DNA from 3 places in the Nocardiopsis sp. iso_186 genome. Region 3 is predicted to be linked to each of the others. Evidence: riboswitches for the same ligand, from Rfam matches in the RefSeq annotation. Region 3 holds a riboswitch; each other region holds the start of a gene.
What was found. A riboswitch is a leader RNA that binds a small molecule or an ion and turns the genes downstream of it on or off. The one in region 3 is predicted to bind thiamine pyrophosphate.
Positions count from the first base shown of each region.

Region 1 (10,193 bases), 670 kb from region 3:
CGGTCGTCGTCGAGAAGGTCACCGCGGGCGTCCCAGGCGCTGAGGTCGAGTTCGAAACGCTCCCGCCATGTCTGGGCGGCCAGGACGCGCACCTGGGTGGAGTGGGCCGCGGCCGGAGCGGCTCCGGTCTCGTGCCGCAGGACGGTCCCTCCCCGAACCTGGGGGATCGCCACGATGGCGACCAGGATCAGGGCGACCCCGACCGTTGCCGCAGCCGCAGCAGGCCGTGCGGAGGACCGGCGGCCGTATACGCGGACGATGGTCGGGTCGAAGGGCGGACGCTCCAGGAGGCGGTCCTGCTCTGTTTCCGAGGCCGCCAACCGGCCGCCGACGCCGGCGGCCTCGGTGATGGCGGCGTCGGGGGCGACGGCTCCGGAGCGTTGCAAAACGTCGCGCACCTCGTCGGGCGGGATCTGCTCGATCCGGCTCAGCACATAAGCGGCGCGCCCCTGAGGCGTGAGTTCGTCGAGGGCTGCGAACAGGGCGATGTCGTCGCTGAACCCGGTCGCGGGAAACATCCGCAACCAGGCGGTGCCGCGCTGCCACCATCGTTTGGGACGCAGTGCACGGCGCAGTACCCGAACCCGGAACACGTCGTAGTCGCCGGGATCGAGGTCGCCGCGTCCTGCGAGCACCGCGGTGACGATTCGATGCGCCTGGTAGAGGCGTCCCTGATCCGGGCTGCGCCCCGGCAGGACCAGGTAGGCGATGCGGGCCAGGTCACGATAAGCACGCATCTGCCCCGGGGGGATGTTCCTACCTGTGGACACGATGGTTCTCCTGCTCGGCAGCGGCTCCGGTTGCGAGCGCGACGACCGTGCGTAGTCACTCGGATCCCATGCGTCGCGCCCCAGTAGAAGGAGCGTAGGGACGGAGGGCGACCAGCCGTCGGAGAACAGCGATATCCGCCCCATAAGAGACGAAGATCGACTAAGTGGCTTAAGTAGGTTTTCGTCGTGTACCGGCGGTCGCGGTCGGGGATCCCGGCACGCCCTAGGCGACACCGCCGAACAGGAAGGTGAGCGTGCCGAGCCGGGCCGAGACGGTGTAGGCGGCGGCGAGGAGCAGGAAAGCCCCGACGATGACGAGCGTGTCGGCCGCGCGCCAGTGGCTGGCCCGCGCGTGACTGCGCGGACCGGTGCCGAAGGCGCGCGCCTCCATCGCGGTGGACAGCAGTGTCCCGGTCCGGATGGCCCGCACCAGCAGCGCGAACGTTTTGCCGACGAAGACCCTCGTCGCAGCGAACGGGTTGCGGCCGGCATCGATCCCCCGGGCCCGGCGGGCCAGCGAGATGGTGTTCCACTGCCCTGCGAGGAGGGGAAGCAGCCGCAGGGCGGCCAGCACGCTCAGGGCCGGGCGTTCGGGCACTTTGAGCTTTTGGATCAGAGCGTCGGTCAACTTGGTCGGATCGCTGCTGATGGCGGCCAGGAGGCCGGGCAGCGCAATGGCCAGGAGGCGCAGCATCGACCCGAGCGCGCCCCACGCCCCATACTCCCCGTAGAGGTAGTTGACCAGGAAGTTCGAGCACCCCATCAGGACGAACGGAACGCCCAGGATCAAGGTCGTCCGGCGGTCGAGCCCGCTGAACGGAACCAGGAGCAGCGCGGCGGCCAGGACGATGCCGCCGGTGACGGGATCGATCGCGGGGATGAGACCGAAGGAGAGCACCAGCGCGGCGATCACCTTGGCTGCGGGGTTGAGGCCGAGCAGCCAGTAGCGGGCACCTCCCCCGTCGGGACGGGCGATGATCAGCAGCTCGCTGCGCGGGCCGGATTCCTCAGGCGATCGGATGGTCATCGACCGTCCCCCTGCTGGACAGGGCGAACCGTTCCCTCTGCCACCCGGAGCCGCGCGTCAACGCAGCGGTCCATAAACAGGTCGTCGTGGGTGGCGGCCAGGACGGCACGTCCCTGAGCACGCAGCTCGGCCAGGAGTTCCACCAACTCGGTCCAGGTGATGGTGTCCTGACCGAACGTGGGCTCGTCCAGGACGAGCAGATCGGGAGCGTGGGCGGGGCCTGAGCTCAGGGCGGTGGCCACCGAGAGCCGACGCTTCTCTCCTCCCGAGAGGGTGAAGGGATGCACGTCGGCCAGCTCTGTCAGGCGCAGACGGTCCAGGAGCTCATCCACCCAGGCGTCGGCCTCGTGTTCGGGGGTGCCTGCCTTGAGCGGGGCGAAGCGCAGTTCGTCACGGACCGTGGCCGTGACGAACTGGTCCTCCGCATGCTGGAACACCGTCCCGACATGGCGGGCGAGACGCCGGGCGGGCCATCGGGCGAGCGGACGGGCGTCAACCTCGGCGAGCACTCCGCGCGGCGCGATCGTGCCGTCGTACGGGGCGGCCAGCCCGGCGAGCATCATGAGCAGGGTGGACTTACCGGCTCCGTTGGGCCCGGTGAGGGCGGTGGTGGTACCGGCGAGCAGGTCTGCGTCCACTCCCTCCAGGACGGTCCTCGGAGCGGCTCCTCTGATCCCCAGTTCACGGGGGGTGCGAGCGTGCACGCCCACGGCCTCCAAGAGGACGGGGCCTCCCGGAGCGGGCGGGAGGGCGGGGCTCGGCTCGTAACCGGGTACCCAGACGCCTTTCCGGGCAAGAGCAGCGCCGTGTCGGGCGAATATCTCACTCGGGACCCCGTCCGCCAGGACACCCCCTCCTGCCTCCACGACGACGACCCGGTCAACCAGGTCCATGACCTGGGCGACACGGTGCTCGACGATGACCATGGTGGCCTGGGTCGCGCTGAGCAACTCCGCTATCAGGGATCTGACGAGTTCGGCTCCCGCGGGGTCGAGGTTGGCGGTGGGCTCGTCCAGCAGAAGCAGCCGCGGCCGCATCGCCAGAGCCCCTGCGATGACCAGCCGCTGCTTCTCCCCTCCGGAGAGGGAAGCGGTGGAGCGGTGGCGCCCGTAGGGGAAGCCGACCTCGGCGAGACCTGCGTCAACCCGATCCCAGATCTCGGCGGGGTCAACGGCGAGGTTCTCCAGCCCGAAGGCCACGTCGTCGCCTGCCTGGGCCATGACGAGCTGGGTCTCGGGGTCCTGGCTGACCAGTCCGACTCCGCGGCGACGCTGCTGGGCGCTGTGGCCGTCCAGCAGCAGGACGCCTTCCGCCTCCCCGTTGATGGCACTGTCCGGCCCGGTGAGACCGGCCAGGGAGTGCAGGAGCGTGGACTTTCCGGCGCCGGAGGCGCCCAGCAGCAGGACGCGCTCCCCCGGCTGGATCTCCAGGGTGACACCGCGCAGCGAGTAGTCCTCGCGGCCTGCGTGTTTCCACCCCCAGTCGCGCATGCGGACGTGCGTGCCGGGTCCGTTCTTCCCAGCAGGGCCGGCGTCGGGTCGAGTCACCGGATCAGCCCTTGGCCGAGGGGAAAGGGGCCAGGGCACCGGCCTTGGCGAGGGAGGTGGTGAGCAGCCGGGAGCCGACCCCGGCGATGACCGCGGAGCTGGCGATCACGATCGCGGCATAGGAGAGCTGGTAGGACAACGGCCAGGTCACGTTGCTGACGATGTTGTCGCGCACGGCCGGGTAGAGCGCCGAGGCCACGGCTGCCAGGACGGCCACGCCCATTCCCCAGCGCCGGTATCCGAAGGCCAGGAAGACCAGTTCGGCTCCCAGTCCCTGCAACGCGCCCGAGACCACGACCTCCCAGCCCCATTGGACCCCCAGGATCGCCGAGACCGACGCCGCTGCGATGGAGGTGAGGACTGCGGCGCCGCGTTTACGGATGATCAGTCCGGACAGGACCCCCGTGACCAGCCACATTCCGTAGATCACCGCCCATGCGGGGGGAAAGATCGGAGCGGTGAGTGTGGCGGCCACCGAGTAGAGAAGGTTCCAGATCCAGAAGACGAAGCCGAGTGCGACTCCGATGACTGAGGCGACCACGATATCGACGGTGCGCCAGGTCGTGCTGGGTGCGGTGGACTTCTCCACGGGTTCGGTGCTCATTGCAGGACGTCCCTTCGTCAATGACGAGAGGGCTTACGGCCAAGAGTGGCCGCCGCGGACATGACGCGCACCGCCCCAATGACGGGACGGCACGCGGAACACGCCATCGGCGACGGTTCCCACGACTTCCTTCGCTGGCATTACCCAGATCAGGTGTGTAAGGGTCTGCGGCTCGCTGGCCGCACTCTCAGCGCCGAAGCGCTCCCCTGTCGGTATTCCCCCCATTATGGCCGTATGGCATCGCCTCCGGTCAAGGAGGGGGCCCGCCGACGGGGTGGCCGCCTGCGCCCGACCGCGCAGCGGGCCGGCGAGACGTCTCGCCGGCCCGCCTCGCCGCGCTCAGCGCAGCACGAGCGCGCCGATCCCCTGAGCAGGCTCGGGGACGACCACCAGGCCCATCTCGGCGGGGGTGGCCAGCAACGGATGCTTGGGCAGCACCCTGACCGTGTACCCGGAGACCCCCGAGCGCTCCAGCGGCACCGAGCCGGCGTAGCGGACCAGCGGCCCCTCCCCCTCCTGGCCGGGAACCACCGACAGTTCGGCGAAGGACGGGTCCACCAGCTCGTCGAAGGAGTTGACCCGCCCCAGTGCCACCTCGACGCACAGGTCGCCGGGGTCGGCCTCACCCAGGACGAGGGTGGCCCTCACCATCAGCTCTCCCCCGACCTGGGGAGGCTCGTCCATTCCGGTGACCTCGACGTGCTCGATGCGCACGCCCGGCCAGGCCCGCGCGACCCGCTGCTTCCAGGCCGCGAGGGCGTGCACGCCGCGCAGGTCGTCGGCTGCGAGCTGCCGCGAGGAGCGGGCCGCGGGCTGGTAGAGCCGTTCGACGTAATCGCGCACCATCCTGGTGGCCAGGACCTTGGGCCCCAACGAGACCAGAGTGTGCTTGACCATCTCCAGCCAGCGCTTCGGCAGGCCGTCGTCATCGTGGTCGTAGAACAGCGGTGCGACCTGCTCCTGGAAGAGCTGGTAGAGCGCGGCCGCCTCGATGTCGTCGCGCCGGTCCGGCTCCTCCACCCCGTCCGCCGTGGGAATGGCCCAGCCGTTGGAACCGTCGAACCACTCGTCCCACCATCCGTCGCGGATGGAGAGGTTGAGGCCACCGTTGAGCGCGACCTTCATCCCCGAGGTGCCGCACGCCTCCAACGGGCGCAGCGGGTTGTTCAACCACACGTCGCTCCCCTGGGTCAGGGCAGCCCCCAAGGCCATGTCGTAGTCAGGGAGGAAGACGATGCGGTGGCGGACCGCGGGGTCGTCGGCGAAGCGGACGATCTCCTGGATGAGCCGCTTGCCGCCTTCGTCCGCCGGGTGGGCCTTGCCCGCGATGACGATCTGGATGGGGCGCTGAGGGTCCAGGAGCAGGGCCTTGAGCCGGTTCTTGTCCCGCAGCATCAGGGTGAGGCGCTTGTAGGAGGGCACTCGACGGGCGAAACCGATCGTGAGCACGTCGGGGTCGAGGACGTCGTCGATCCAGCCGAGCTCGGCGTCGCTGGCGCCGCGCTGGTGCCAGGAGGCCCGCAACCGACGCCGAACGTCGTGTACGAGCCGTTCGCGGAGCGCACGACGCATATCGCAGAGCTCGCGCTCCCCCACCTCGACAACCTTCTCCCACCCTTCGGCGGTGTCGAAGTCGGCCGAGTCGGGGACCAGCCGCCTGGCCATCTCGAATGCCTCGTCGGCCACCCAGGTGGGGGCGTGCACGCCGTTGGTGATCGAGGTGATCGGCACCTCTGAGCGGTCGAAGCCGGGCCACAGGCCCTGGAACATCCCGCGGCTGACCGCGCCGTGCAGTTTGCTCACGCCGTTGACCCTCTGGGCCAGGCGCATGCCCATGACGGCCATGTTGAACAGGTGGGGGTCACCGCCCTCGTAGCTCTCCGCGCCCAGCGCCATGACCCGCTCGACGGGCAGGCCCTCCAGCGCGACGTCGCCGCTGAAGTGGCGCTCCACCAGATCGCGGGGGAACCGGTCGATCCCGGCCGGCACGGGCGTATGCGTGGTGAACACCGTGCCGGAGCGGGTGGCCTCCAGTGCCTGTTCGAAGGTGAGTCCGCTGGTCGCGATGTACTCGCGCACCCGTTCCAGACCGAGGAATCCGGCGTGGCCCTCGTTCATGTGGAAGACCTCGGGCTCGGGGTGGCCCGTGCTGGCGCAGTAGGCACGGACGGCCCTGACCCCACCGACGCCCAGGAGCAGTTCCTGGCGCAGCCGTTGCTCGTTGCCGCCGCCGTAGAGACGGTCGGTGACGCCCCGCAGTTCGGGGTCGTTGGTTTCCTGACAGGCGTCCAGGAGCAGCAGCGGCACCCGGCCGACGCGCACGACCCAGACGTGTGCCACGAGGGAACGCGCGTCCGGCAGGTCGATGACGATCCGGATCGGGACGCCGTCGTCGGTCAATTGGGTCATCGGCAGACCGCGGGGATCGATTTCGGGGTACTGCTCCAACTGCCACCCTTCCGGCGACAGGGACTGGGAGAAGTAGCCGTGCCGATAGAGCAGCCCGACGCCGATGATGGGGACACCGAGGTCGCTGGCGCTCTTGAGATGGTCGCCGGCCAGGATGCCCAAGCCGCCGGAGTACTGGGGCAGCGCCGCGTCGATGCCGAACTCGGCGGAGAAGTAGGCGATCGCCGAGGGGGGTTCGGCACCGGGATCGCTGGGCAGCCGCTGGTACCAGAGCTCTGCTCCGAGGTAGCGGTCCAGGTCGGCTGCGGCCTCGTTGAGGCGGGTCTTGAAGTCTGCGTCGGCTGCGAGCTCGGCGAGTCGTTCGGAGCCGACTTCGCCGAGGAGCCGGACGGGATCGCGGTCGACTGCCTGCCACATGTCGGGGTCGACGGCGGCGAACACGGCGCGGGTCGGGGCATGCCACGCCCAGCGCAGGTTGGCCGCGAGCCGGCCCAGGGGAGCCAGCTCGTCAGGTAGGACGGTACGGACGGTGAACCTACGAATGGCCTTCACGGAGCGTGAGGCTAGTCAATGTGCTCGCTCTATGCGAGTACTCCACGCCATCTCGCCCTACATGTCATGAAATAGGGTTTTTCGGCCCAACTTTCCAGTGTACGAGATCTGCCGGAAATAAGAGCGCCACTTTTGCCGCCGAAACACACTCACAAGAAGCAATGGTTTATCAAGGCTTTAATGCAATTAGGTTTCATGCGGCCCTCAAAGGGCAACGCGGAGCTTAAGCCAACGTGCCCCTTGTGGCCACTGTGAAGCAAGTCCGTTTTGTCCATGTACGTCTTCCCTGGTCACGGACCGGAGGGCTTCCCATACACCTTTTGTCATCTGTGACTACTCTCACAAAAATAGGAACCCTCAGACTGTCGGAGAGCGGCGAATCGGGCCTGACGATAGACATTGGAACGACCGACCGTTCTAGCGCGAAAACCCCAACACGCCGGGCTTTTCGGGCACTTACTGCTGCCCGAATCCGATTCGGCCCTATCCAGTCCCACCAGACCGCCCCCGCAGCAACCTCTACCTCTACGGTGCACTTGTGATCGGACGATTTCCCATTCTCGACGTCTCACCCGTGGTCGAACCCGGAACGGCAAAAGCCGTCGTCGGTGAGACCTTCCCGGTGAGCGCGACCGTGTTTCGCGAGGGGCACGACGCGCTCAGCTCGGGGGTGGTCCTCTACGACCCCGCGGGACGCAGGCAGCCACTTGTACCGCTCCATGAACTCACCCCCGGTACCGACCGCTTCGGAGCAGAGGTCACCGTCACTTCCGAGGGCCGCTGGTCCTTCTCCATCGAGGCGTGGAGCGACCCTTACGCGACCTGGCTCCACAACGCCGAAATCAAGGTGCCGATCGGTCAGGACGTCGAACTCGTCCTTGAAGAGGGCGCCCGTCTACTGGACCGCGTAGCCCGACGCGTACCCCGCCGGCCCGCGATCGCCGAGATCGCCGCGCGCATGCGCGACGACTCTCATTCGACGGCCGAACGGCTGGCGCTGGCCTCCTCCGCAACGGTGCGCGAGGAACTGGCCGCACGTCCGCTCCGCGAACTGGTCACCAGGTCCAGGCGATTCCCGGTGACCGTCAGCCGCAAACGGGCGCTGTTCGGCTCCTGGTACGAGTTCTTCCCCCGCTCCGAAGGCGCGGTGTCCGGCGGGACGGACGGCGAACAGCGGTCGGGCACTTTCGCCTCGGCGGCCCAGCGCCTGCCCGCTATCGCGGCGATGGGCTTCGACATCGTCTACCTGCCCCCGATCCACCCCGTCGGGTACTCCTACCGAAAGGGCCACAACAACTCGGTCACCGCCCAGTTGGACGACCCCGGCTCGGTGTGGGCGATCGGCTCGCACGAGGGCGGACACGACGCCGTTCACCCCGACCTCGGCACCATCGAGGATTTCGACGCGTTCGTGGCCAAGGCGGGCGAGCACGGCCTGGAGATCGCACTGGACCTCGCGCTCCAGGCATCCCCCGACCACCCATGGGTCAAGGAGCACCCCGAGTGGTTCACCGTACGCGCCGACGGATCGATCGCCTACGCCGAGAACCCCCCGAAGAAGTACCAGGACATCTACCCGATCAACTTCGACCGGGACCCCGAAGGGATCTTCGTCGAGGTGCGCCGGATCGTGCGCTACTGGATGGCGCACGGCGTGCGCGTCTTCCGAGTGGACAACCCGCACACCAAGCCGGTGGCCTTCTGGGAGCGGCTGCTGGCCGACATCGCCTCGACCGATCCGGACGTGCTGTTCCTCGCCGAGGCGTTCACCCGCCCGGCCATGATGCACACCCTGGCGAAAGCTGGGTTCCACCAGTCCTACACGTACTACACCTGGCGCAACACCAAGGAGGAACTCGAGGACTACCTCAACGAGCTCAGCGGCGACGCCGCCGCCTACATGCGTCCCAACTTCTTCCCCAACACGCCCGACATCCTGCATGCCTTCCTCCAGCACGGAGGGCGGCCTGCATTCGAGCTCAGGGCGATCCTGGCCGCGACCCTCTCACCGACCTGGGGAATCTACTCCGGCTACGAGCTGTGCGAGAACGAGGCGGTTCGCCCTGGAAGCGAGGAGTACCTCGACTCCGAGAAGTACCAGTACCGACCTCGTGACTGGGACGCCGCCGAAGCAGCCGAAATGACGATCACGCCCCTGATCAGCAGGTTAAACTACCTGCGGCGGAGCCATCCTGCACTGCAAGAACTGCGTAACCTGCGGTTCCACCGTGCCGATCAGCCCGAGATCATCTGCTACTCGAAACGGCTGGCGGTCGCCGACCAGAAATCACCGGACGTCGTCCTGGTCGTCGCCAACCTCGACCCGCACAACGTCCGCGAAGCGACAGTGTGGCTGGACATGCCCGCTCTCGGCTTCTCTCCCGGTGACCGGATCACGGTCACGGATCAATTGTCGGGTCGCACGTATTCCTGGGTAGACGCCAATTATGTCCGCCTCGACCCACACGTTCAGACCGCTCACGTATTCACAGTCAGTTCCGCCGTAATCGCTCCGAGCTGACCAGCTCATACCGAAGCGCTTCGGGGAACACACTGGACAGCCAACTGGTGGAGAAGTACATCGTGACCACACCCGAGCAGGTGCCCGGCACCAGTCTCACACCCCTCGTGTCCGTGCCGAACACGTTCACACACGAGAAGCCCCGCGATCCCTACTGGTACAAGCACGCGGTCTTCTACGAAGTCCTCGCCCGAGGGTTCTACGACTCCAACGGCGATGGAACCGGCGACCTGCGCGGCCTGATCGAGAAGCTCGACTATCTCGAATGGCTGGGAATCGACTGCATCTGGTTGCTTCCGCTGTACGAGTCACCGTTGCGCGACGGCGGCTATGACATCTCCGACTACATGAAGATCCTCCCCGAGTTCGGCCAGATCGCGGACTTCGTGGAACTGGTGGAGAGGGCCCACGAACGCGGCATCCGGGTCATCGCCGACCTGGTCATGAACCACACCAGCGACCAGCACCCGTGGTTCAAGGCCTCACGCGAGGACCCCGACGGCCCCTACGGCGACTTCTATGTCTGGTCCGACACCACGGAGCGCTACTCCGACGCGCGGATCATCTTCGTGGACACCGAACAGTCCAACTGGTCCTACGACGAGGTGCGCGGCCAGTACTACTGGCACCGTTTCTTCTCGCACCAGCCCGACCTCAACTTCGAGAACCCGGCGGTACAGGAAGCGATCCTGGAGGTGCTGCGGTTCTGGCTGGACCTGGGCATCGACGGGTTCCGCCTGGACGCGGTGCCCTATCTGTACGA
Region 1 is NZ_CM149670.1:4,427,967-4,438,159, forward strand. Features, by position in the region: gene AC0VYP_RS19460 (hypothetical protein) at 1-770, opposite strand, end outside; gene AC0VYP_RS19465 (energy-coupling factor transporter transmembrane component T family protein) at 994-1,797, opposite strand; gene AC0VYP_RS19470 (ABC transporter ATP-binding protein) at 1,794-3,287, opposite strand; gene AC0VYP_RS19475 (ECF transporter S component) at 3,349-3,948, opposite strand; TPP riboswitch at 4,058-4,166, opposite strand; gene glgP (alpha-glucan family phosphorylase) at 4,288-6,909, opposite strand; gene AC0VYP_RS19485 (alpha-1,4-glucan--maltose-1-phosphate maltosyltransferase) at 7,448-9,430, shown strand; gene treS (maltose alpha-D-glucosyltransferase) at 9,538-10,193, shown strand, end outside.
Region 1: another riboswitch for thiamine pyrophosphate. It lies ahead of AC0VYP_RS19475 (ECF transporter S component); the one in region 3 lies ahead of thiO (glycine oxidase ThiO).

Region 2 (10,193 bases), 1.6 Mb from region 3:
GACATGGTGGACTCGGTCGGCGGGGTGGAGATGTGCATCCCGGAGCCGATGAGCGACGAGCGCGCCAAGCTCGACCTGGAGGCGGGCGAGCAGACGTTGGACGGCGAGCAGTCCCTTGCGTTCGTCCGTGCCCGTTACGAGATCGGTGACGGCGGCGACATCGGGCGCATCGACCGCCAACAGATGTTCCTCGGAGCGCTGGCCGCACAGGTCACCAGCAGCAAGGTGCTGACCAGCCCCAGCCGGATGACCTCGCTGCTCTCCGCTGTCACCGAGTACACCGCCACCGACGCCGACCTCTCCTTGGAGACGATGGTCTCGATCGGCTCGACTCTGGCCGACGTGGACCTGCACGAGATCGCCTTCTACACGGTTCCCTGGTGGCAGGCGCCCTCCGACCCCAACCGGGTGGTCTGGGACGAGGAGAAAGCCGATCAGTTGTTCAAGGCGATCAACAACGACAAGTCCGTGACCGACGCGATGCTGGAGACCGGAAAACCCGAGGAACCCGAGGCGAGCCCCTCGGCCGACCCCTCGCCCTCCTACCCTGCGGAGCCGCCGACGGAGCCGGTCGGGCAGCAGAGCGGCACGGAAGAGGACTCCATCACCGGTCGGGACGCGACCTCCAACCCCTGCGCCAACGGGCTCGGGCTCGGCACCGAGGAGGAGTAGCCCTTTTCTCCCGTTCGGGCGGGGTGGACAAGAGTCCGCCCCGCCCGACGTGTTTCCCGGGACGGACCGCAGTGGGGCTCCGGCCCGTCGGCGTCCCGGGCGACCGGCGCGCGCATCACCCCATCGAACCGGGTCGCTAGCCGATGGGGACAACCCATTCCAGGAGCGTGCCACCGCCGGCCCGCGGGGAGACGGCGAAGTGCCCCCCCAACCCGGTGGCGCGCTCGGCCATGTTGCGGAGTCCGCTGCGGCGGCCTTGTTCAGGGATGCCCACTCCGTTGTCGCCGACCTCCAATCGCAGCTCGCCGTCCTCCGCCTGCACACTGACGTGGACTTCGTCGGCGCTGGCGTGTCTGGCCACGTTGGAAAGGGCCTCGCGCAACACGGCAAGCACGTGGTCCCCCACGTCGTCGGGGACCGAGGCGTCGATCGGCCCGTCCAACCCGACACCGGGCCGGCAGACCAGCGTGTGTGCGGCGTTCTCCACCGTGGTGAGGATGCGTCCGCGAAGAGATGCCTCCTGGACCTCGGTGGTCGCCTGGAGCGCGAAGACGGTGGACCTGATCTCGCGGATCGTCTCGTCCAGGTCGTCGATCGTGCGCTGGACGCGGTTGCCCGCTTCGGGATCGGCGATCATGCGGACCGTGCTCATCAAGGTCATGGCGGAGGCGAACAGCCGCTGAATGACGATGTCGTGCAGGTCCTTGGCGATACGGTCGCGGTCCTCGAGCACGACCAGCCGCTCGGCGTCGTGGCGCGCCTCCGCCAACTCCAGGGCGACGGCCGCCTGGCCGGAGAAAGCGCTCAGCATTCCCAGCGCCGCAGGGTTGAACGGGCTGCTCAGTCCGGCTTTGCCCAGCAAGAGGACGCCGCGGGCATGGTGGGGCGAACCGAGGGGGACGAGGAGGCCGGGGCGGAAATCGTACTCCGGCGGGAACGGAAGGGCGAGTTCGCGCAGGTCGGCCACCATGACCCCCTCGCCCCTGCGGTACACGGAACCGCACTCGGTCCCTTCCACCTCGACTGCCATGCCGAGCAGCTCTTTGGCGCCTGCGCCCTCGGCGATCTCGGCGACGAGGTAACCGTCCTGGGAGTCGGGCAGCATCACAGCGGCGATGTCGGCGTTGACCATCTCGCGGGCCTGCTCGGCCAGGTAGGCCAGTACCTCCTCGGCCGCCACCCCCGACAGCAACCGCGTGGTGATCTCGGTGGAGGCCGAACGCCAGCGCTCCCGTTGGCGGCTCTCCTCGTAGAGTCGGGCGTTGGCGATGGCAACCCCCGCGGCAGTGGCCAACGCGCTGACGATCGCCTCGTCGTCCTCGTCGAACTCGCCGCCGTCGTACTTCTCGGTGAGATAGAGGTTGCCGAACACCTCGTCGCGCACCTGGATGGGTACACCGAGGAAGGTGGTCATCGGGGGGTGGCCTTCGGGAAACCCGTGAAAGCTCGGATGATCCTGCATCCGGCTCAACCGCAGAGAACGGCGTTCGCGGGTGGGGTAGGCGAGCAGGCCCTTGCCGCGCGGGTAGTGCGGCATGCGCCGGAACTGCTCTTCGGTGAAGCCGACGGGGATGAACTCGCTGACGTTGCCGTTGTGGTCCACCACCCCCAGACCGGCGTAACGGGCGTTGACCAGGTGTGCGGCGGCCTTGGTGAGTCTTCGCAGCACGGTGGCCAAATCGAGGTCACCGCCGATGGAGACGACGGCTTCCAGTAGCGAGTGGAGCCGGTCTCTGGTGGAGAGTGCGTCGGCCAGGCGGGCCTGGACCTCGGTGAGCAACTCGTCCAACCGCATTTGGGGCAGCAATGGGCGCTCTGGGCGCACCGGGGGCTCGGGCACGTGTCCATACCTCCGAGACCACGCTATCCCCTGATTCACCGCAATGAGAGCAAACCGGGCCACCGTTCGGACCCTGAATCCCTTTCAGATAGACGGTTTCGGGGCGATCGTGGCCGAGGACCGTGACATTGGGGAGGTGTTCCGGAGCGACCGAATGGATTGCCGCTCTCCTGCACACCACGGCGGGAGGAGTGGAGCCCGGACGGGTCCGCGTACCGGTCCGGGCTCCTGACCTCGGGGTCATCATGAGCGAGAAGGCCGCGACGGCGGCCTCGGATTCGACCTCGCTTCATGCGCACCGCCCCGAAGGGGTGGCAGGCGGGGTGAGGACCGCACGCCCCGGCCCCGCTACCTGAACGAGTAAACCGTGTGACGCACGGCCTAACAGCGGTCCAAAGCCCTGGTTTCGCCCGGGCCTTTGGTCCCGAGCCGTCGCACCGACCGATGACCGGCGCCTTCTGGCCGTCCCGGCCTCCACGGGGGCCTCCCGGGCCAGGTGGTCGCCCCACGGACATACCTGATGGGTTGGGGCCCGAAGATTTCCCGGAATTCGGGTTGCGGTCACAACCGATCATGCTACGGTCACTTTTCGTAGCCGATCGCCACTCTGAGCGACAATCAGGCTTGCCGCCGTCGAGGGGACCACGCTGTGGCACGGAACAGCCGAAAAGAGCGCACGACGCGCTCCTTCGGTGTCGCCCGTGCCCTGAGGTCCCCAATGGCACGCCGCCTGATGGTCATCGGCGGGTTCATGGCCACGGCGTGGCTGGTCGGCTCCGCGCCGGCCGGAGCCGACGCATTGGCGACCCTGGACCGCGCCACCGAGGCGGTCACCACGACAGCCGCGGAACACAGCACGGCCGGAACGGAACTCCTCTCGGTCGCTCACACGGCGGAAAACATCGTGAGCGGAGCCCGTTCGGCAGTCACCGAGACGGTCCCCGCCACTGTGGTCGGCGAACAACACCCCGAAATCGTCCTTCCCGACCTCCAGGGGCTTCACCAGTTGACCACGCCCGTCGGTGCGATCGTCGGCATCACCCAGCCGGCCGGGCCCGCCAGGGCCGTACCGCCCCGAACGCTGCCGGCGGAGCCTGCGGTTGAGAACGGGACCGAGACCGAGGCAGAGCCCACCCCCCGCGAATCCGCGGAGGCCCCGGTCCTCAATGCCTCCCCCTCTCCCTCTCCTTCCGTGTCACCTCACCAGCCCGCAGCCCGGAGCGGACCGACCGCGTTCACCGCGGGCGCTCTGACGCACGCACCGGCTCCGGCGCCGGTCCTGCCCGACGAACCGGTCGCGTCAGCGCACCAGTCCGTCTCAGCAGGGTCCCCCCAGGCACAGAGCGGCGCTTTCCCCGGCGGGTTCGCCGGATACCTGGCCCACCAGCCCGTCGCCCCCAAGGGCGATGCGCTGGCGTCGGCGACCAGGCACGCGCTGGAACTCGTCCCGCAGCAGCCCGCGGACGAGCACTTCTCCTCCCCCGACTAGCCGACCGGACCGACCGCCGGATCTCTTCCCGGCGACAGCAGGCACTCGCAGACGTCATGGCACGTGCGACAGCCCCTGCCCGTACCGGCCTTCGGCCGGCGGCTCCCCCTCCCAGCGCCTCTTCCGCTGGGGGTTGACCTGAGTCCCGTAACCCCGTCCCACGGGATTCAGGTCAGCCAGTGGTCCGCCAGACCTCACAGCTGACTCCCGGCACGCCAGCCCGCACCGTCCTCGGACACGCGAGGCGGCCGGCCCCTAATCACACATGAGTACCGCGGCGCGGCCGGACAGGCCCGCCCCCACTGACAACACCGAAGGACCTCTATGTTCACGTTCGCCCGCAAATCCGCCAAAGCCATTCTGCTCACCGCCGGGGTGGCGGGATTCGTCGGCCTGGGAACCGGAATCGCAGTCGCGGACAGTATGCTGCCCACCGGAAACCTCGGTGCCCCTCTCGGCGGGAGCGCGGACGCGCTCGGTGCGACCGGTCTGACCAAGGCCCTGCCCACGGGCGCCCTGGGCGGGCAGGGCCGCCTGCCCCAGAGCGGCCCGACCGGCCTGGGGCTCACGCCCACCGGAGGCGTCGTGGAGACCCTGGCAGGCGCTCCCGCCGGTACCGTCGCCCCGCACGTTCCGACCGTGGCCGGAATCCCCGAGCAGGTCTCCGACGAGGTGGACGAGGCCACCGGTGTGCGGGAACTTTTGGCCGAAACCCCGTTGAGCGCACTGGACACCCGCTCGCCGCAGTCGCACCGGGCGACCTCCGACCTGGGGACGAAGCAGGTCCGCGACGGAGCGGACACGCTGCTGGACGGGTTGGGCGACGGTGCGAGCCAGCTGAGCGCCGGCGCGGACCAGTTGAACGAGGGGGCCGGCCAACTGACGGTGAAGTCGGTCGCGGACAGCGCGACCGCCGGCCTGGGCACCGACCTCACCGAAAAGACGCAGCTCGGGGGCCCGGCGCTGGGCGGCGTGACCGGTCTGGTGCCCAAGCTGGACCTGGACTCGCTGACCGGCGGCGCCCGCGAGCCCCAGCACCACCGCACCGACCTGGCCGACCTGCCCCAGCAGCAGCCCGACACCCTGATCGCGACCCCGTCCGTCGGTGAGCTGATCGCACCGGCAGAGGCCCTTGTCGCCGGCCTGTCCACCGGTGACCTGACCCGCATGCTCGACGGAGCGAGCCTGCCCGGCACTGCGCGCACCGCACAGGCCGGCCCGGCGGGCCGTCCCGACACTGTTGCCGTTCCGATCGAGGGCGGCAGCGTCGGCGTCCTGAGCGGGCGCGACTCCATCGAGCAGCAGCTCGTGACCAAACTGACCGGGATCGAGCTTCCCGCACTGCCCGGCGGCACCCGCGAAAGCCAGCAGGGCACGGCGCTGTCACCGCTGGAGGGCGTGGACATGGGCGTGCTCAACGCCGAACCCGCCATCGAGGAACAGCTGGCCGACGCGGTCGTCGGGCTTGCCCCCCGCCAGTTCCAGAGCGGCCCCGCAACACCCGCCGGCGTTCCGGCCGGCCTCCCGCACTTCGAGAACGGGATTCCCGGCACCAACCAGGAGCAGGCCCCGAGCGGGCTGGTCACCGGCACCAACCTCGCCACTCCGGCCCACGTCGTCGGCAAGGCCGCCAGCGACGTGCTCACCGAGACCAAACTGACCAACGACCTGCTGGCCAGTCTGCCCCGCCAGCAGCAGGCGTCCCCCGTGTCCGTCCCGGTCGAACTTCCCGGCCTGCCCCGCCTGTCGGCGGTCGAGCGGCTCCCCGAGCTGCCCGTGGACACCGGCGTGACCACCTCCGACCGCTCGATCACCGACGAACTGCCCGGGCTGCCCCTCCTGTAGTACGGACCGCCTTTCACCGGGCCCGGAAGCACCCGCCCGTTTCCGGGCCCCACCCCCTTCGGCCACGCCGCCCGGCACGGCCGTTCCCCGCGCGTGGGTCGGTTTCGCACCAGGGCCATGACCGACGCGCCAGCCAGCGAACACCCGACACGAGGAAGACCACGATGTTCACCTTCGCCCGTACGTCCGCCAAGACCCTCCTGCTGACTGCCGGCTTCGTCGCGCTGAGCGGCGGGATCGCCTCCGCCGCGATCGTCAACGGCTCCGCCACCGACCTCAACGCCGTGGCCCAGACCGGCACCGTCGCCGAGAAGATCACCGGCCCGATCACCGCGTCCCTCGGCGGCCTGCCCCGCACCTCCCAGGCCGCACCGGAGCTGTCGCCCGCCGAGGCCACCGACCTGGGCAGCCAGTTGGGCGACCTCAACACCGGCCTGGCCACCCTCCCCCGCCTGCTCATCATCGGCGACCCCGGGGTGGCCACCCCGCTGGGGGCCAACGGGCTTCCCACGACGAAGGTGCACCAGAGCTCCCCGGTTGACCTGGTTGACCTGGCCGCGCTGCCCACTGCGTCCGCGCTTCCCGGCGGTGCCGCCCTGGCCGGTCTGCCGGGCTCGCTTGCGCTGCCCGACCAGACCGTGGTGCTGCCGGAGCAGCCCGTCACCCTGCCCGCGCCCGCGCGCAGCGCGCAGGCCGCGCCGGTGGGGTTGCCCGCCGGGCTCCCGGAGCTGAGCGACGTGACCGCACTGCCCGGCACGGTCGCACCGGCGACCACCAAGGAGCTGCGGGACCAGGTCCAGGTGCAGCAGGCCGGCATCGATTCCGCTGTCGGCCAGGTCACCGGGCTGGCCTCCGCCGCCGGCACGATCGGTCTGCCCGAGGCGCGGACGGACTCCGTGGCGCCGGGTGACCTACTCGGCGGACTGACCGAGGGCGTGGACATCAACAGCGGGCTGCCGCTGCTGTAGGCGACATAGCAGGGGTGGCTCGCTCCCGGCCTGTTTCCTACCGGGAGCGAGCCACCCCCAGGGTTGTTCCCCAGATGTGGCACGGTCGGATCACTGGCGACCGTGCAGGGCTCAGCTGTCGGAGCCTACGGGGGTCCAGTCCTCCAGGGACCACGCCATCTGCCAGAAGCGGACCTCGTGATGGACACTGGCCACGAACGCCTTCTCGATCCGCTCCAGCTCCGCAACTCCCGCCTGAGCCGCCAGTTCGTCGAGCAGACCCCGGAGCCGGGTCAGGGTGCTGCCCATCGAGGGGTCGGCGTAGAAGGCCCACCAGCCGTGGAAGGGGTGGTCCTCTCCAAGGGTCCCCTCGGCGAGGAAGCGCTGCGCCGACCACAGGTAGGTCCACGGGCAGGGCAACAGCGCCGCCAGAAGAACGGCGAGACTGTCGCGCCCCGCTTCCATCATGTGGTTGACGTAGGCCTGCGCGCTGGGGGCGAGCACGTCCACCTGCGCGTCGGCGTAGCTGGTTCCCGCGAAGTCGCACAGCGCCTGGTGGGCGTGGTCCTCCTCGCTGAGCACGAAGGCCACGCTGTCGTGGAAGTAGCGCATCCACTCGCGGTCGGGCGAGAGCGCCAACCCCAGGCCGTAGCAGCGGATGTAGGCGGTCAGGTACTGGTGGTCCTGGCCGACGTAGTGCAGCACCTGCTCCTTGGCGAGTGTGCCCGCACGCATCCCCCGCAAGAACGGATGCTGGTAGAAGGCCTCGAAAAGGTCGGCGTGCCGACGGCCCAGCTCGGCTGTGAAACCGGTTTCATCAGGGGCAACAGGAATCATGCCCAACGTCCCTCCGCTCGTGTCAACGAGATCAGGTTCGACGGGTTCGGGCCGATCGGCCCGTCTCAGTCCTGCGTCCGCGGGAACGGACGGTCTCGGGACACCCCGCGTGGTTACGGCCATCACAGTACTGGAGCGCTGCGCCGTCGGGCATGGCGGCGTCGGCGAACGCCGGTGCGCGGCCGGTACCGGCTCGCGCCGAAGAGGCGAGGCCCTTGGGTGGTTCCTGCGACGGTCCCTGTATCCGTCGGCAACGGGGACGATCACGGCCCCGGCCGCCGGGGCGCGACCGGGTCACCCGGGTATGCGCCGGCCGGTGACGATGTCGGTCTCGATGCGGATGTAGTGCGCGCGGTCCCCGGGGGCCCATGCCCGCAGCGGGAGGGTCCGAAGCTCGGCGAGTTCGGCGAGGTCGGTCACCGCGCGGCCGATGCCCACGACCGTGACGGACCACCCGGTGCGCTCGTAGACGTCGTAGTCGTCAACCTCGAAGGCGACCACGGAGTCGCGAGTCGCCTGGGCCAGCTTCGTGTCCGGTGCGGTGCGCACGATGATGTCGGCTCCGTGCAAGGTGAAGTTCACTGGTTGGATCGCGGGCAGCGCCCGATCGGTGAAGACGATGCGCCCGATCGGTGCCGCGGCGAGCAGGCGCAGGCACTCGGCTCGCCTGAGGATCTCAAGGCCCGCGGTGTCGGTCCGCATCCCGTCCTGCCCCTCCCCGCTCGATCCACTGCTCGGGCGGTCCGGCCGCCCACTGGCGAGGATCAGTTCCCCTTGCCGCGCAACTGGGCGACGAGGACCGCCGCCTGCGTCCTGCGCTTGAGGTCGAGCTTGGCGAGCAGGCTCGACACGTAGTTCTTGACCGTCTTCTCCGCCAAGTAGAGGCGATCGCCGATCTGGCGGTTGGTCAACCCCTCACCGATGAGGTCGAGGATCTGGCGTTCCTGCGGGGTGAGCACCGCCAGCGGGTCGGTCTTCCCTCCGCGGCCGCGGAGCCGGTCGAGCATTCTTCCCGTGCTCTTGGGATCCAGCAGCGAGCCTCCGGAGGCGACGGTGCGGACCGCGCCGACCAGGTCGGCTCCGTGGATCTGTTTGAGGACGTATCCGGCCGCGCCGGCCATCACCGCGTCGAACAATGCCTCGTCGTCGGCGAACGAGGTGAGCATCAGGCAGGCGATCTCGGGGTGGCCTGATCGGATGTCGCGGCAGACTCCGACCCCCGAACCGTCGGGGAGCCGGACATCGAGTACGGCGACGTGGGGACGAACCGCCGGAACCCGACTCATCGCCTGTTCGGCGGTGCCGGCCTCTCCGACGACGCGCATGTCGCCTTCGCCCTCCAGCAGTGCGGCGACCCCCCGTCGCACGACTTCGTGGTCGTTGACCAAGAACACCTTGATCGGATCAGGCGTGGCCGCCCTGGACATCGCTAGCCTCCACCGTTTCGCTGCCGAAGTCTCCCCTCTCGACCGTAACGCTCCGCTCCGGCGGGGACCACGCCGAATGACTCAATTGGCCGGGGACGAAGGTCCTGAAACAGACATCCGCCCAGCAGGCCGGCCACTCCGGGAAACCGCTTTTCCCACAAGAAAATGAACAATTTTCACCCACCGATCGAAAGAGACGACGAGAAGCACACAGACCCTCGACTCCCCAGATCGTCCAGGAGTACGCGAACCCACTTCACAAAACGATGCGAAGCAATCAGGAGATATACGCACAGCGACACAAAACCGCAGGCCAGAGGGCCATCAATCGAAGAATCCCCGCCCCCGGCCACCGAACCTCACACCGGATACCAATGAAATCCGAATACCCTTTTCGAAGGATGATCCAGATCCGCGAAAAATTCCGCGACGGCAACGTACCGCGCCGCCCGAACCGAGCAGGGGGCACCCGACCCAGCTCGCTCGTGGCACACTCCGTGGAAAATCCCCCACCTTGAGTAACGATTCGGATTGCGACGCCCTCCACGGCTCCGCCGCCCCGGTCCGCGGACCGAGCCCCTCGCCGTGGAGCGCGTCCCGGTCCAGCAGGGGCTCCTGATCCATCCCCGCTCACCACCGACATCGACACCGACACCGACACCGAGGAGAACGATCGGGTGGTCAGCGACCCGGTAACCGGAGCACTCCGGGCAGACCGCCACCGGTGAGGCAGCCGCGCCCTCCCCCCGAGGCTCTTGGCATACCCGGGGCGACCGGGACCCGGTCCACGCGCATTCGTGTTTCTCCTCCCGCGTCCCGCTCCGCGGCTGGAGCGGCTTTCGGCAGACGCCGGTACTGGATCCGCGCGGCGGCACCGTTCAACACCCGCTCGCTGACGGTGCCCCCGCTAGCACGACGTCGCGTTGGCGTCGTCGATCATCACCCGGGGCACGCCGGGCCGCTACAGCACGCCCGAGTACCAGGGCCGGCCCCGGCTGCGGATCGAGCGGCGGCCGTCGCCCTGGGCCGGGTGGAGGATCTCGGGCGCAACGCCCGCCGTGCCTCTTTCCCGACGGTCCGCGCAGGACAGCGCCCACTGCCGGCAAGGGGGCCAAAAAAGATTGAGCCCGGGGAAT
Region 2 is NZ_CM149670.1:5,362,845-5,373,037, forward strand. Features, by position in the region: gene AC0VYP_RS23435 (LCP family protein) at 1-672, shown strand, start outside; gene AC0VYP_RS23440 (sensor histidine kinase) at 809-2,467, opposite strand; gene AC0VYP_RS23445 (hypothetical protein) at 3,231-4,001, shown strand; gene AC0VYP_RS23450 (hypothetical protein) at 4,326-5,846, shown strand; gene AC0VYP_RS23455 (hypothetical protein) at 6,011-6,814, shown strand; gene tenA (thiaminase II) at 6,926-7,630, opposite strand; TPP riboswitch at 7,622-7,748, opposite strand; gene AC0VYP_RS23465 (pyridoxamine 5'-phosphate oxidase family protein) at 7,925-8,332, opposite strand; gene AC0VYP_RS23470 (response regulator) at 8,395-9,057, opposite strand.
Region 2: another riboswitch for thiamine pyrophosphate. It lies ahead of tenA (thiaminase II); the one in region 3 lies ahead of thiO (glycine oxidase ThiO).

Region 3 (10,193 bases):
GACCGGGGGAAGGTCACCCGGTTTCAGATCGACGACGAGAGTCTGGTTCTCGGGCTCGGCGGGGCCGGAGGCGACCTCGTTGACGGCGCCGGCCATGACGGGGGCGAAGGTCACGTTCGCGCCGGTCTGTCCCAGGGAGCGTTCCACCTCGAACACGGCCGCCAGGAACTGGCCGGCGTCGGTGAGCCGATAGCGGGGATCGCGCTCGGTGGCGCGAACCACCAAGGCGTCAACGCTCGGCGAGATGCCCTCCACCACTCGCGACGGTCGGGGGACGTCCTCGTTCACGTGCTGGTAGGCAACCGAAATGGGGTTCTCGCCGGTGTGCGGCTGCGCGCCGGTCAGCAGCTCGTACAGCATGATCCCGCATGCGTAGACATCGGTACGGGAGTCGGCGGTGTTGTGCGAGATCTGCTCGGGTGAGAGGTAGGCGGCGGTACCCATCAGAGCCCCGGTCTTGGTCAGCCCCTGTTGGGTCGCCTCCACGACCCTGGCCAGACCGAAGTCCACGACCTTGACCCTGCCGTCCTCGGTCAGGAGGACGTTCTCGGGCTTGATGTCCCGGTGCACCATGCCTACTTGGTGGGCCGCGCCCAGCGCGGCGAGTACCGGGACCATTACCTGAAGTGCCTCACGGGGGCTCAGGCGACCGCGTGCCTTGAGCAGCTCGCGCAGCGTACGTCCGGGAACGTACTCCATCGCCAGGTAAACGTGCCCCTGGTCGGTGCCCTGGTCGTAGACCTGGACGACGTTGGGGTGCGAGAGCTTGGCGACGGAGTGCGCCTCGTTGATGAAGCGCTGCACGAATTGGGGATCGCGCGCCAGGGTCGGATGCATCACCTTTAGCGCGACGTGACGGTCCAGTCGCTCATCGTGCGCGGCGTAGACCGTGGCCATTCCGCCCCCGGCGACCCGTGACTGGATGAGGTAGCGGCCATCAAGGGTCGTTCCAACAAGCGCGTCCGCAGTCGTCATGTCCACGAAGGGCAGTTTACGGGCGAATGCGGCACGGAGTGCGGCTGAGACTGTTTCTTGTCCGTGGAAAACGGGTAATGAGTGCTTCCGTCGCAGGTGCGGACGCGTCTTCGCACCACGCCGGGCGGTGTGTCGCCCGGCGTGTGGCACCGCGTCATTGCACGGCGGGTGAGGACGCCTGTGCGTAGCGGCGCACCGGGATCCGTCCCGCCCGCCTTGCCTGGCGGCCCGCGGTCACCGCGTCACGCATGGCCCGCGCCATGCGGACCGGTTCCTGGGCGCGGGTCACCGCCGTCGCCAACAGGACGGCGTCGCAGCCCAGTTCCATGGCCAACGCGGCCTCGCTGGCCGTTCCGATCCCGGCGTCCAGGATGACGGGCACGCCGGCCTCCTCGACGATCAGTTCGATGTTGTGCGGGTTGCGGATGCCCAGCCCCGAACCGATCGGGGCGCCCAACGGCATCACCGCCGCACAGCCCACCTGCTCCAGCCGCCTCGCCAGGATCGGATCGTCGTTGGTGTAGGGAAGGACGACAAAACCGTCGTCCACCAGCTGCTCGGCGGCCTCCAGCAGTTCCACCGGGTCGGGCAGGAGCGTGCGTTCGTCGGCGACCACCTCCAGCTTCACCCAGTCCGTCTCCAGTGCCTCCCTGCCCAGCCTGGCCGTACGCAGGGCATCGGTCGCGGTGAAACAGCCGGCGGTGTTGGGCAGCGGCAGGATGCCGTTCTCGCGCAGCACGTCCCAGACCGATCCCTGGGCACCCGGGTCCACCCGGCGCATCGCAACGGTGGTCAACTCGGTTCCCGAGGCGCGCAGTGCCTCGCCCAGGACCTGGAGGGAGGGCGCTCCGCCGGTTCCCATGATCAACCGTGAGCCGAACGCCCGTCCCGCAATCACCAGGGGGTCGCGCTCTGAAGTGGTGTCAGTCATCGTCAGCCCCCTTGAACCGCGGTCAGCACGTTGACCCGGTCCCCGGCCGACACCTCGGTGTCGTTCCAGTGGGTCTTGGGGACGACCTCGTCGTTCACCGCAGCTGCTACACCGCTGTGCGCGTCGGTCAACCCGCGCACCACGTCGGCCACGGTGGCGCCCGTGTCCACGTGGCGTCGTTCACCGTTGATGATCACGTCCACTGTTCTCACTCGAACCTTTCCGCGGGGATCGGGCGCCGTGCGCACGGCGCCCGATCCCCGAACTACTGCTGCGATGACAGGACAGGCGGCCTCTTGCCGGTCAGGCCGTGGCGCCGAAGTGCCGGGCGGCGTCGAAACGGCGGGCGTACTCCGGCAGGCTGCCGGTGGTCAGGGCCTGAGCCATGACGTCCCCGGTGGCCGGGGTGAACAGTACGCCGTGCCGGAAATGACCGACCGCCAGGTGCAGGCCCGCAACTCCGGTCGGGCCCAGCAGGGGCTCGTTGTCGGGAGAACCGGGCCGAAGGCCCACGCAGGTCTCGGCGATCTCCAGCTCGGCGACCCCCGGCACCAGCTCCCGGGCATCACGCAGGACCTCCCAGACCCCGCCCACCGTGAGACGGGTGTCATGTCCCATCTCCTCCTGGGTCGCGCCCACGATCACTTCCCCGTCGTCGCGCGGAACCAGGTAGACGGGGGAGCCCCTGACCAGGCCCCGAACGGTTCGGCCGACGATGGGATCCTCTCCGGTGGGGGTGCGCAGGCGCAACAGTTGGCCCTTGACCGGCCGCAGTACCGGGACGGTCCCCGTGGGAAGCCCTCCGATCTGCGAAGTCCAGGTGCCTGCCGCGAGGACGACCTGGCCGGCCGGCACGGTCGTGCCGTCGGTCAGGCGCACTCCTCGGACCGTGCCGTCGGCCAGGACCACCTCGGCGACCCGTTCGGGGATGAAGGCGACACCGTGTCGCAGGCAGGCGGAGCGCAGCGCCGCGGTCAGTCTGCGCGGATCCACGGAGTGGTCGTCGGGAGCGAGGATCCCGCCGCGGACCGAGGGCGCCAGCGCCGGTTCCAGCCGGCGGCACTCACGCGAGGTCAAGCGTTCGGTCCGCAGCCCCAGCCGATCCCGGAGGTCGCGCAACTCGGTGAGGACGGCCATGTCGTCGGTATCGAAGGCGACCTGGAGCGTGCCCTTGGTCCGGTACCCGGGGGAGACGTCGGTGTCCTCGGCCAGTTCGTTGAGGAAACTCGGGTAGCGGTCGCGGGACGTGATCCCGAAGCGCATCAGCGGTTCTTCCCCGAACGTCGCCTCGGTGGCCGGGGCGAGCATCCCCGCGGCCACACCCGACGCGGTTCCGGGTTCCTCGGGCGAGACGACGCCGACCCTCAGGCCCAGCCGGGCGGCCCGCCACGCGGTGACCAGCCCGATGAGTCCGGCTCCCGCGACAACCACGTCCGGGGCCGTGAGGGAGGTCCGTCGAGGGGACGACTCATGGTCCATGACGCTCCACTCCCTTCGCCGGCATGACCCGGATCAGGTTCGTGCGGTCGGAGGCTTGCAGCCTCCCTCTCAGCCGGATCACACCCGGCTCCCGCGGGGATCTGTGTACGTTCACCACGATTCTAGGTGCTTGCCCGGTTCCCCGCCGAAGGGGCCCGGCCCACTACGCCCAAAGCGATAACCGGGGACAGGGCCCGCGACCGTGGTCGTTGTGTGGGAGATTGGGAGGGTGATACAGATCGATCGCGACACCGACGCCCTCGTCGGCGAGTGGCTCACCATCAAAGAAGCGGCCAAGGCGCTCAACGTCAGCCCCAACCGCATCAAGCAGCTGATCAGGGAGTACCGGCTCCTGGGAGCCACCCGCAGCGGGGTGCCCTCGATCCCGGCCGCCTTCATCGTTGACGGCGACACCCTCAAGGGCCTGCAGGGCACCATCACGGTTCTCTCGGACTGCGGGTTCAGCGACGAAGAGGCGTTGCGCTGGATCTTCACCTCAGACGAGAGCCTTCCCGGATCTCCCATCGAGGCGCTCCAGGCCAACCGCGGCACCGAGGTCCGACGCCGCGCACAGGCACTGCTGCTGTAGTCCGCCCGGCCCGCGGCAGGGCACCGGGTCGGGGCTAGGGTGAAACGCGTGACTGCGAGTTTGCGAGAACGCCTGGATGCGGCCCGTCTCTACCTGTGCACCGATGCCCGACGCGAACGCGGCGACCTCGCCGCGTTCCTCGACGAGGCACTGGCCGGGGGAGTCAACGCGGTCCAACTGCGCGACAAGAGCCTGGAGGCGCGCCAGGAACTGGCGGCGCTGGAGATCATGCGCGACGCCTGCGACCGCCACGGCGCCCTGCTTTCGGTCAACGACCGCGCCGACATCGCCCGCGCCGTCCACGCCGACATCCTGCACCTGGGCCAGGACGACCTCCCGGTTCCCGACGCCCGCGAGATCATCGGCGACGGGCCCCTCATCGGTCGGTCCAGCAGCAGCGTCGCACTGGCCGCGGCAGCCGACGCACAAGACGGGGTGGACTACTTCTGTGTGGGGCCGGCCTGGGCCACTCCCACCAAGCCGGGTCGGGCAGCGGCCGGGCTCCCGGTCATCCGCGCGGTCGCCGACAGTTCTCCAAGTCGGCCCTGGTTCGCCATCGGCGGTATCGACCTCGACAACCTGCCCGAGGTCCTGGCCACCGGCGCCCGCAGGGTCGTCGTGGTGCGCGCGATCACCGATGCCGCCGACCCGAGGGCAGCGGCCGCCCAGTTCAAGCGGGGGCTCGACCGGGCCTGCCGCTGACGACACCCGGTTACCGGGTCCCGGTGGCCACGGTGCTCATTTGTACACGTGCGAGAGCGCGCTGGGATGCTTGCGCAGGTAGCCCTCGATCGACTGGGCGGGGTGACCGGTCAGGTCCAGTACCGTCTCGCTCACCCGGTCCAGTTCGCCCTCGGCGATCGCCGCGTAGGAACTGACCCATCCCTCCACGGCCCAGTCCGGTGCACCCAGACCGCCACGCGAGGCCAGGGCCTCCTCCCAGGTCTCGGGTATGTATCCGATCCGCTTCCCGGTCACCCCGGAGAGCCGGTCCACTGTCTGCGACAGCGTCACTGCCTCCGGGCCGGTGACGTCGTAGGTCCGGTCCTCGTGCGTCTGTGGATCGGCCAGGACGGTGGCGGCCACGTCGGCGATGTCGTCCCGCGACACCCACGCGACCCGTCCCTGTCCGGCGGGTCCGCGGACCACGCCGTCCTCACCCGCCCAGCGCGGCAGCAGGTCCAGGTACAGGCTCGGCCGCAGGAAGGTGTGCCGCACGCCCGTCGAGCGGATGTGCGCCTCGGTGTAGAAGTGATCCCTGGCGAAGGTGAAGGTCGAAGCGGGCCCGGCCCCCAGGAACGACAGATAGACGACATGGCGGACCCCGGCGTCCAGCGCCGCGTCCACGGCGTTGATGTGCAGCCGGACCCTGTCGGTGGCCTCGGGAGCCGAGACGAGGAACAGCACGTCGGTCCCCTTGGCCGCGCGTGTGAACGCGACCCGGTCCTCGTAGACCGCCATCGCCGCGCTGGAACCGGTCAGCTCCGGCGCGCGGTTGATGTCGCGCACGATCAGCCGCTGCGCGACCCCGCGTCGCGCCAACCGGGCGGCTACTCTGCCGCCCAGCGCTCCCGTCGCGCCGGTAGTGCCAATGGTGTGCGTTGCTTCCTGGTCCTCACCCATGGCTCCCTATCTTCGGTGAATGACCCGTTACGCGCACCACCGGCGCGCCGGGGAATTACGCGGCGCGTCGGTAGGTGAGCCGTCGCAGCAGTGTCTCGGCCGGTCCGCGTTGACCACGGAGCTCCTGGAGATAGGCCAGCGCGACCGTGATCAGCCAGACAGCGATGGCGAAGGCAGCCATCGAGGCGCTGTGCAGTTGCCCGCCCAGGGCCAGACCCCAACCGGCTAGCAATGGGGCGCACAGCACCGACTGGGCCAGATAGCACGACAGGGAGCGCTTGCCGACCGCTGTGAGCGCCACGACCGGTGCACTGGTGGCCGCACGCTCGCTGAGCCGGTGGGCCAGGAGCCCGAAGAACGCGACGTAACCGATCCCGCAGAACAGTCCGGTGACGAGTTGGCTGGTCTGGAACACCGAAGCGGAGGCGGCGGAGACCTCGACGACACCGACGTGGTGCAGCGCGTGCGGGAGCCCGCCCGCCCAACCGACCCCGATGCCCAGCACGGCCGTGGCCCGCAGCAACCCCGGATGGCGACCCGGCTCCTCCAGGACACGCCGGCGCGCAGCCCAGAAACCCAGGAGCAGGGCGATGGGCACGACCAGCGACAGCACCCCCTGGAACAGCACGAGAACGGGCCAGAACATCAGCCGTTGGACGACCGAGGCAAGGTAGTCGGGCTCGCCCAGCATCGCGCTGGCCATGGACAGGAAGTTCATGCTTGCGCCCGGGTCCCAGTCGCCGCGCGCGGCGAACACCGCGCCCACCACCGAGGACCCCACCAGCACCCCCAGCAGGCCCGTCAGCACGCCGGACCACACCAGCAGGGTGCGGTCGGTGCGGCGCAGGAACAGCCGGCCCATGAGTAGTCCGACCAGGCCGTAGGCCCCGAGGATGTCGCCCATCCACAACAGGGCGGCGTGCACCAGGCCGAAGAGCAGCAACCAGAGGTTGCGCCGCCGCAGCAGTCCCAAAGCGGCACGCTCGCTGGTCGCGGCGCGTCGGCGGGTGGAGAGCTGCACCATGCCGTAACCGAACAGGAAGGCGAACATCGGGTAGACCCGCATGTCCACGGCCGTGATCAAAACGCCCTGCACGATCATGTCCGCGGGCGATCCGTCGGTGGGGTGGATCGAGGTCGCCGCGGAGTCCGAGGCCCACAGGTACCAGGCGGTGTTCGCCAGTGCGATCAACAGCAGCATCAGGCCACGGGCAAGATCGGGGGCGAGTGCGCGTTCGCCCCTTCCCGCCGGTGTCCGAAGCGACGACGAGGGTGTTTCCGTGGTCATCGGGGGGAACTCCTCAGGGGCGTTCTACCGGGATGGCTCGTTTCGCCGGCCGGGCGGGGCGGTACCCGGACCGGGCGTGTTCATTGTTCCATTCGGTATCGGACAAAAGGAGCAGATGGTGTGGTCGGCTGTGGGCTGCCGCCATCTCGTGGCCGAGGTCGGGCCGCTCCCGGGAGCGGCCCGGCAGTTCCGATCGCCTCAGTGCTTGCGCTCGGTCGCGGCGAGGATCAGATCGGCCAGGGCCGGACGCGCGTCCGCGAACAGGGCCTCGTGCTCCAGGGCGCGGTTGGCCTCGGCGACATAGCCGACGATCCGCTCCTCACATGCGTCGAGGGCACCACTGGTGGTGATCACCGAGCGCATCCAGTCCACTGCGTCGGTCCCCAGTTTCGGGTCGCCCAGGAGACGGCGAAACTCTGCGGCGTCGGTCCGGGAGGTCAGGCGCAGGGTCTCGGCCACCAGGACCGTGCGCTTGCCCTCGCGCAGGTCGTCCCCGGTGGGTTTGCCGGTCTCCTCCGGTGCGCCGAACACCCCCAGGATGTCGTCGCGGAGTTGGAAGGCGATCCCCAGGGGCAGGGCGTAGGCGGTGTAGACCGGTGCGAGCTCCGGCCCGCGTCCGGCGAGGGCCGCGCCCAGGTGCATCGGCCGCTCAATGGTGTACTTGGCCGTCTTGTGCCGCATGACCCGCAGTGCGTCCTCGACGGTTTCGGAGCCCTTCGCCTGGTTCAACAGGTCCAGGTACTGGCCGGCCATCACTTCGGTGCGCATGAGGTTGAACGGCTCGCGTCCGGCGGACAGGGCCGCCGCCGGCAGCGCGCTGGACTGGTACATGTCCTCGCACCAGGCCAGGCACAGGTCGCCCAGCAATACCGCTGCGCCCTGGCCGAAGGAGGCGGAGTCCCCGTCCCAGCCGGAGGTCGCGTGCAACTCGGTCAGCCGCCGGTGCGCCGCCGGTGCGCCGCGGCGGGTGTCGCTGTTGTCGATGACGTCGTCGTGGATCAGCGCGCATGCCTGGAGCAGTTCCAGGGATGCCGCGGCCTGGTGGATCCCGCGCTCCTCCCCGCCGCCGGCCCCGCGCCAACCCCAGTAGCAAAACGCCGGGCGCAGCCGTTTGCCGCCGGTGATCATGGCATCCAGGGCGTCCAGAACCGGTCGGAGTTCCGCACCGATCCCCAGGACGAGAGCGCGGCGGCGCTCGACGAACGCTTCGAGTTCGGCGTCCACCGCCGGGCGCACGAACGAGAGTGGGGAGAGGTGGGAGAAGCTCATACCGGCAGGCTATCGGGTGCGCTCGATCACCCCGTTCCGGCCGGCCGTCCTGACCGTCCGGGGCGGGGCGAGCCGGTGCCGACGGCCCGGAACGAGACGAAGGGCCGGCAAGGTCGCCAAAGCCTTATGGGGACTTAAACCCCACCGCGAAGGTGGACTACAGTGGAGGCCATGCTCGGATCACCCACGCGTTCGGTCGCCTCGCACGCGCTCAATCCCCGCCCGCGACACATCCGCGAGCTGATCGCCGCAGGTCAACCCACTTTCTCCTTCGAGTTCTTCCCCCCGAGAACGCCCCAGGCCGAGCGCAAACTCTGGCGGGTCATCCGTGAGTTGGAGGCATTGGGGCCGGACTTCGTGTCGGTGACCTACGGGGCAGGCGGCGGCACCCGTGACCGCACCGTCAACATCACCGAGCGCATGGCCACCGACACCACTCTGCTTCCGGTGGCGCACATGACCGCGGTCAACCACTCGGTGCGTGAACTGCGTCATCTCATCGGCCGCTTTGCCGGAGTGGGGGTGTCCAACATGCTGGCGCTGCGCGGTGACCCGCCCGGTGACCCGCTGGGGGAGTGGACCACCCATCCGGAGGGGCTCACCTATGCCGAGGAGCTGGTGCGCCTCATCAAGGAGAGCGGCGACTTCTGTGTGGGCGTCGCGGCCTTCCCGCACAAGCACCCGCGTTCCACCGACATCGACACCGACGTGGACTTCTTCGTCCGAAAGTGCAGGGCCGGCGCCGATTACGCCATCACCCAGATGTTCTTCGAGGCCGACGAGTACCTGCGGTTGCGCGACCGGGTGGCGGCCAAGGGATGCGACGTGCCGATCATCCCCGAGATCATGCCCGTCACGAAGTACGCCACCATCGCGCGCTCCGAGCAGCTCTCCGGCGCGCCGTTCCCGACGCGGTTGGCCGAGGAGTTCGCCCGGGTGGCAGACGACCCCGAAGCCGTGCGCGCGCTGGGCGTCGAGCACGCCACGCGCTTGTGCGAGCGGTTGTTGGACGAGGGAGCCCCCGGGATCCACTTCATCACCTTCAACCAGTCCACGGCTACTCGCGAGATCTACCAGCGACTCGTCCCGGTCCGCCGCCCGGCAGTGGTAGCGGCAGCGGCGCAGCCATGATCGCGAAAGCGCGTCCCGGACTGCCCGGGAAGTAGAACTCCGCCAGCACGTCGGTGAATCCGAACGAGGAGTACAGCCCTCTGGCGGGGGTGGGTCCGGTGTGCGTGGACAACACCGCGGTGCGCTCTCGGCGCCCGGAGGTGAGCCGGTGCAGTACGGCCCGGCCCACGCCGCGGCCCTGCCAGGCCGGCAGGACGTGGACCTCCGCGACCTCAAAGGAGTCCCCGAGCCAATGGCGGGCGCCAGCGGGGTCGGAGCCGCCGAGTTCGGCGCTGACCACGTCGTGCCACCACTGTCCTGGCGCACCGTGGAAGCCGTAGGCGAAGCCGACCGCCTCTCCCCGGCCGGTCACCGCGGTGACCGAATGGAAGCGGGGATAGTCGGCATGCTGGCGCATGATCGCCTGGCGCCCGGACAACTGGTCGGGCGGCGGAGACATGGCCGCATAGTAGATCTCCATCAACGCGGGGACCGCGTTGACGAACGCCGGCCCGGCCAGCTCCCACATCTCGATTTCGGTTTCCACATCGACACCCTAGGGGCTGGCCTCGTGATCAGCCCTGATCTTGGCCGATGTCGGCGGGGTCCCCGCCGGTGAGACGGACCAGTTCGTCGAACGAGGTGGGAAAGACCGTGTGCGGGTGTCCGGCCGCGGCCCACACCACGTCGTACTTGGCCAGCCATTCGTCCACGAGGGTGCGTACCGGTGCCGGGTGGCCCAGGGGTGCGACCCCGCCGATCGGCTGTCCGGTATGGGTGCGTACGAAATCCGGAGTCGCACGTTCCACCCGGTGCCCGCCGATCAGGGCGGAGACCTTGGCGGTGTCCACCCGGTGCGCGCCGCTGGTCAGTACGAGTACGGGGGAGGGCTCGCCGTCCGCGTCCAGTGCGGAGAAGACCAGGCTGTT
Region 3 is NZ_CM149670.1:3,754,404-3,764,596, reverse strand. Features, by position in the region: gene pknB (Stk1 family PASTA domain-containing Ser/Thr kinase) at 1-981, opposite strand, end outside; gene AC0VYP_RS16525 (thiazole synthase) at 1,130-1,906, opposite strand; gene thiS (sulfur carrier protein ThiS) at 1,909-2,109, opposite strand; gene thiO (glycine oxidase ThiO) at 2,210-3,385, opposite strand; TPP riboswitch at 3,379-3,490, opposite strand; gene AC0VYP_RS16510 (Rv2175c family DNA-binding protein) at 3,615-3,974, shown strand; gene thiE (thiamine phosphate synthase) at 4,023-4,676, shown strand; gene AC0VYP_RS16500 (SDR family oxidoreductase) at 4,713-5,597, opposite strand; gene AC0VYP_RS16495 (DUF418 domain-containing protein) at 5,653-6,885, opposite strand; gene AC0VYP_RS16490 (polyprenyl synthetase family protein) at 7,084-8,154, opposite strand; gene metF (methylenetetrahydrofolate reductase [NAD(P)H]) at 8,326-9,285, shown strand; gene AC0VYP_RS16480 (GNAT family N-acetyltransferase) at 9,212-9,811, opposite strand; gene AC0VYP_RS16475 (YbaK/EbsC family protein) at 9,840-10,193, opposite strand, start outside.